2 regions of the Pseudoalteromonas sp. ATL1 genome follow, and region 1 is predicted to be linked to the other one. Evidence: predicted binding sites of a transcription regulator. Region 1 holds the regulator's gene; the other holds the start of a gene.
The links. Region 1 encodes sigma-54, which starts transcription at its own class of promoters, with help from an activator protein. Its sites were predicted from a motif close to GTTGGCACGNNNNTNGNNT; they were not measured.
Positions count from the first base shown of each region.

Region 1 (3,167 bases):
GTCGACGCAATAATAGCCCAAATCTTCAAGTACACGTAGCGCCACTGATTTTCCTGAACCAGAGCGGCCACTGACAATGATTAATTCCATAATGCTTCTCTTAGTTACCTAGTGTGCTGAAGCAATAATCTCATAAAGTTCATCATCATTGCTAGCATTCCTTAGCTGTTTACAAAACTCTTTATCATTAAGTTTTCCTGCAATCTCTGCCAATGTCTTAAGATGTTGCTGATTATCACCTTCAGGCACTATCAGTGCGAGAAAAATATCAACGGGTCGATTGTCTATCGCATCAAAAGGAATACCTTGCTGGTTGACCAAGAGCATAGCGGTTACTTGTTCAATGCCGGCCATTCTGCCATGAGGAATTGCAATACCTTTACCGATCCCTGTACTCCCTAGCTTTTCTCTCGTCATTAATGCGTTCAAAATATCATGCTGGTTTAACTGAGGCAGCTGCTCATGCGCCAGTTCACTGATGTATTCAAGGACACGTTTTTTGCTATTAAAAAGGACCGCAGCTTTACTGCAGTCCTTGTTTATAATCGAGCTTAGTTTCATGATTAGTGTCGAGTAAGCTTCTCTTTATGTTTGATCACTTGACGATCTAGCTTATCAATAAGCCCGTCGATCGCCGCATACATATCCTGATGTTCCGTTGAAGCAAATAACTCTCCACCATTTACGTGTAAGGTGGCTTCGGCCTTTTGGACCAGCTTTTCAACATCTAAGATCACGTGCACATTATTAATGTGATCAAAGTGCCTTTCTAGCTTCGCAAACTTGTTGTTGACATAGTCTCTTAATGAATCAGTGATTTCTACATGACGACCAGTTAAATTTAGTTGCATAAGCATTTTCCTTCTTTGGTAATACGTCTAAATCAAGCTTTTACGCTGGTTAGACGGTGGAATGGCTAACGACTCCCGATATTTTGCTATGGTGCGTCGGGCCACCTTAATTCCTTGCTCCGCTAATATGTCTGCTATTTTGCTATCGCTCAATGGCTTTGCGGTATTTTCAGCAGCTATTAACTTTTTGATAAGCGCTCGAATCGCTGTAGATGAGCACTCACCTCCGTTTTCTGTACTTACATGGCTGGAGAAGAAATACTTCAGCTCAAAAATGCCCCTTGGTGTGTGCATATATTTTTGTGTTGTTACGCGAGAAATAGTTGATTCGTGCATTTCGACCATCTCTGCAACATCGTTTAACACCATAGGTCGCATTGCTTCAGGACCATGTTCAAAGAATGCCTGTTGTTGCTGCACAATGCAATTGGTAACTTTCATTAAAGTTTCATTTCTGCTCTCTAAGCTTTTAATAAACCACTTAGCTTCCTGTAAGTGCGAGCGAATAAACTGACTGTCAGAGCTTGATTTTACGGAACGAGACATGGCTGCATAGTGATCATTGACGCGAATTTTTGGCATGCATTCTGGGTTTAATTCTACCACCCAACGGCCTTTTACTTTCTTCACCGATACATCAGGAATGACGTATTCAGATTCTTCTCGAATGATGCTGGCCGCAGGTTTGGGATTTAAGCTGTGAATGAGCGTCATTACTTCTTTTAATTCCGCTTCTTTAAGCTTTGTCTTTTTCATCAATGTTCGATAATCACGACTCGCAAGCAACTCAATGTGCTCGTTTAAAATCATTTTTGTTTCAGTTAACCAAGGCGTGGTTTTTGGGTCAAACTGATTTAACTGTATACACAAGCACTCTTGAAGGTTACGAGCACCAATCCCTACTGGGTCGAATAACTGAATACGTTTAAGCACGGCTTCAATTTCATCAAGTTCGATGGGTTCGCCTGAGTGACCATCGTTAATACTATCTAGTATTTCTTCAGTGCTTAAGGTTAGTGTACCGTTATCATCAATGGCTTCAACGATAGCCACCGCAATTCCATGGTCAATGGGACTAAATGGTGTGAGTTCCAACTGCCACATGAGATATTCATGTAAGGTTTCGGTGGTTTCACCTTGGTAAATCGTTTCATCTTCAGGCATTGGGCCGCTGCTCGCGGCGGGGGCCGCGCTCATATATTCGTCCCAAGTTACATCCATTGCCAATTCGTCGCTCACGGTATCTTTACTCAGTGCGGCGTCGGAGTCCATCTCATAATCACTCACAGGTTCACTATCGTGGTTGTCATCATGAGAATCGTCGTGGCTATTATCTTTACCGTTTTTTTCTTGTAAGGAGGTATCGAGATCCGTGTCAGACTCTTCCACTTCCAACAGAGGATTGCTATCCAGTGCTTCTTGGATTTCTTGCTGAAGATCTAGCGTACTCAACTGCAACAGACGTATTGCCTGCTGTAGTTGTGGTGTCATGGTAAGTTGCTGCCCCATGCGCAGCTGTAACGATTGCCTCATGTACCTTTAACAATCCTTCTAATCTCTATTATTATTGTGACCTAGAATGTTTTAACTATAGCCTGAATTGCTCACCAAGGTAGACATCTCGAACGGTTTGATCCGCCAAAACATGCTCTGGCGTTCCCGACGCGATAAGCTCACCATGGGACACAATATAAGCTTTTTCACATACATCAAGGGTTTCTCGAACATTGTGGTCGGTGATCAGTACACCGATACCACGATTTTTTAAATGCTCGATAATTTTCTTTATATCTAACACCGAAATCGGATCAACACCAGCAAAAGGCTCATCTAACAGGATAAATTTAGGGTTTGCGGCTAAAGCGCGAGCAATTTCTACCCTTCGGCGCTCACCACCCGACAATGCCATACCTAAACTATCTCTAATGTGTTGAATATTAAACTCATCTAACAACTCGTTCAGTATTTGTTCGCGTGCTTCTTTATTGAGCGAGTTACGAGTTTCTAAAATGGCCATGAGATTTTGATAAACAGTTAACTTTCTAAATATTGATGACTCTTGAGGGAGGTAACCAATACCTAGTCGAGCACGATTGTGCATTGGTAGTAAGGTAATGTCGTGGTCATTAATGCATACTGAACCATGATCGCTGGGTACTAATCCAACAATCATATAAAAACTCGTTGTTTTTCCCGCACCATTTGGTCCAAGCAGCCCGACAATACTACCAGCTTCAACACTTAGACTGACATTTTTAACGACCTGTCGCCCTTTATAGCTTTTTGCTAATGCAGTTGCAGTTAATACGCTCATGC
Region 1 covers NZ_JBZYXL010000001.1:63,580-66,746, reverse strand. Annotated here, with positions in the region: gene rapZ (RNase adapter RapZ) at 1-90, opposite strand, end outside; gene ptsN (PTS IIA-like nitrogen regulatory protein PtsN) at 109-561, opposite strand; gene hpf (ribosome hibernation promoting factor) at 564-851, opposite strand; gene AC5FX4_RS00305 (RNA polymerase factor sigma-54) at 879-2,384, opposite strand; gene lptB (LPS export ABC transporter ATP-binding protein) at 2,440-3,165, opposite strand.

Region 2 (3,167 bases), 3.3 Mb from region 1:
ACATTGGTGAGCAAATTCAAGTTAAAAATCAAAAGTCTGGAAAAATAGTCTCTGGAAGAGTAAAAGATGTTGATTCTGTTGAGGTCAATATTTAAAATTTTTGCTAAAGTTATAGTCAGAGCAGCCGATATTCTAAACAAGAATTTAATTTTGGGTCACAGATCATGGTAAATAACGTAAAAGGTCAAACGCAATCTAACAGCGTGCTTAATAATATTAAGCAGCAAAAGGCTGAGTTGCAAAAAAATGAAGCGAATGCTGCTAATACAGCGCCCACTAAAGCGCCGCAAAAAGCCGCTACTGATTCAGTAAGTTTAACACCTCAAGCACAGCAACTTAAAAACTTGCAAGAAAAGGCTAAAGACGCCCCAGCATTCGATAGTAATAAGGTTGCTGAACTTAAAAAAGCCATTAGCGAAGGCAAGTATCAAATTGATGCCGAAAAACTCGCTAAGAATATCGCCGCTTTTGAGTTTGATATGTATGGATGAACAGCTTAACCTCTGTCTTCATAAACTAGAAACACAGCTCACTAACCTAGCAACTTTGACCCAGTTGCTAGACAGTGAGCTTAATGCGTTAGCTGCTCGAAAAGGTGACCACTTAAAAGAGCTTGCGAGAGACAAACTCACCTTACTGAACACTATCCAAAAACAAGACAAAGAATTGTCTGGCTTTGACAAAGCACTTTTCCAAGCTGAAGAAGCAATTGAGAAAACCGATAAAATTGAAGAGCTGCTCATTGAATGTAAAAGAAAAAATGAAGTAAACGCACAGGCTGCACATCAAGCTCATTTAAGCGCGAGAGAATTAAAAAGTATTCTTTTAGGCGCCCCTTCTTCTATTACTTATGGCCAAGACGGTAACGTTGTGACTGGTAATAGCGAATTGGTTAAAAACCTTAAAGCATAGCAATACGCTCTGTGTCTAAACAGAGCGTTACCAAGTCTCACATCTAATCAGTAGTAAGTTACGCGTTTTATCTTTCTCGGTTTTACCTGCGTAATATATAAATCGTGCACACGCTTCATATCAAGTTCTAGTTCAGTCACATATGCATCACCCGACGCATAGCTCTTCACAACCTTCGCTCCTCGTATCAAACCTGTAACTTGGCTCCTCAGTCCATCATTCTTAGCGACAGCCCCTTGAACTGTCATACCTGCAGAGATATTTTGTCCATAGACTTGCTCTGTTAACTCTCTGTATGCCTCTAGCTTTGATACTTTCACCGCCATCAGCATTTTTTGCGTATCACTTTCGCCCGGCTGAGCGCTTAGTGGAGCGTAACCAATTGCCTTCAAGACTGGGTAGTGATCTGGTTCAATGTATTCATATTCAATGTTCTTATCAAACATCGAACTACATCCACCCAATAAAAATAAAAGTATGGTTATGGCGACAAAGCCTATACTGTTAGAAGTTCGTGTGGCATTCATCATTCTCTACCTCTTAAATTTGATGATTTATCCAATGCACAATTCTTGCCAAAAATGTTGGTATATGACTTGCTAAGTTCATTACAGTTATTCTTTAAGGTTTTAATTATGATTAGAGCAGTCGCTTTGCTTATGCTGGCAGCAATGAGCAGTAATGTTAAAGCTGAGTGGTATGAAGTCATCGGTTATGCAAGTACGCAAGGGCGCGACATGGCTGATGCTCGTCAAGCAGCTGTTAAAGATGCTATCACACAAGCGTTGATCTTCTCTGGCGCTACTATAAGCAGCGTTCAAACGGTGGCTGACGGCGTCTTGAGCCAAGATGAGATAAAGATCAAGTCCCATGGTGAAATCCAACAAGTTAACCTAGTCAGCGAAAACCAAAGTGACGAACAATATAGTGTTACCTTGCACTTAGATATTTATGCCACCGAGAAAAAATGTCCGGGCCAGCAATTTAATAAACAAATTGCCATTACGCAAAGCCAATTAACACAGCCCCACCAAGCAAGGTTGGGTCAAATTTTTGACATTGCTAAATCTGCATCTCGCCGTTTGTTTAATACCCTGAATGAGCGTACTTCGGCAGTCAAACCAATTCCTTATTTGAATTCCCCGCTTAACGTCAGCGAGTACTTTTCTCAGCAATTTAACTATGATCATATGTTGATTGAAACAATTTCAACCAATAGTAATAGCCAATACGTGTTGCTAAGCCAAATAACAGATGTCGCGGGGTTAGATAAACTCAATAATGATTATGCCTTTTGGCAAGATGATGAGTATCTTCGCAGCTTTAAAATTGACTTTGCGCTATACGACTCAATGACATTCGAGCAGGTATGGCAGCAACATTATGTTACTCAAGGGGTTTGGCCATTCAAAAAGACTAAAATTGTTGACGTATATAGTGAGCAATTTTGGCGATCGCACTATGGACAACAGATCCAAGATATTTTTAATAAAGTAAGTCAAGACCTAGATATAGCAGTGGCTTGTATACCAACCAAAGGCAAGATCTTGTACATCGATAATGAGCAAGTTGTGATTAATTTGGGCAAGAAACATGGCCTAGAACCAGGCAAAGTACTGTCAATCATGCATCGTAGTGACATCGTCACTGGTAATGGCAAAATTATAAATTCAACGCGACAAACTATCGACCAACTAAAGGTTGTCAACGTGAATATGCAAAGCGCAACCGCCATTAACTTAAATACGCGCCCATTGAGCAATGTACAGCTCAACGATATAGTTCAAGTACTCGTTAAGTCTGATGAATCATTCGAGCTTGAATAATAAAGAAGGTGCTCAATAGGCACCTTTTATACCAATTTACTTAATTTACTGCTCCATTTTCAGCCAGCACAGTCTTGTTTAATAATTACGCATGGGCATTAACAGCACATGGTTAAGCTCGATACGCAGTACAGCTAAAACAGCCAGGCTTTGCATTATGTATTTGAATGTATTCTACACTTTGCACCTTGAACATCTCATGCAAACATTTATCGACAACTTCCCCCAGCGTTGTTTGGGCTGAAACCATATTGCCCTGTTGATCATAAGCCCTGAGTGAGAGTGATCGTGAGTACAGTACCTGAGGGATCTCATTCACCTTAAGTTTAGCTTCTTGACTATTTTCACCGATAAAAATAGGACCAGACGCACGATAAGGCCCAGATACATCGTGGTGAATGTAGTGAAGTAACAAAACCCGCTCGCCCA
Region 2 covers NZ_JBZYXL010000001.1:3,330,501-3,333,667, forward strand. Annotated here, with positions in the region: gene flgA (flagellar basal body P-ring formation chaperone FlgA) at 1-95, shown strand, start outside; gene flgM (flagellar biosynthesis anti-sigma factor FlgM) at 165-491, shown strand; gene flgN (flagellar export chaperone FlgN) at 484-912, shown strand; gene AC5FX4_RS14600 (LPP20 family lipoprotein) at 960-1,358, opposite strand; gene AC5FX4_RS14605 (flagellar assembly protein T N-terminal domain-containing protein) at 1,548-2,738, shown strand; gene AC5FX4_RS14610 (DUF1203 domain-containing protein) at 2,851-3,167, opposite strand, start outside.
Region 2: a site for sigma-54 is predicted at 1,474-1,492, ahead of AC5FX4_RS14600 (LPP20 family lipoprotein). Genes of this name have one in related genera too.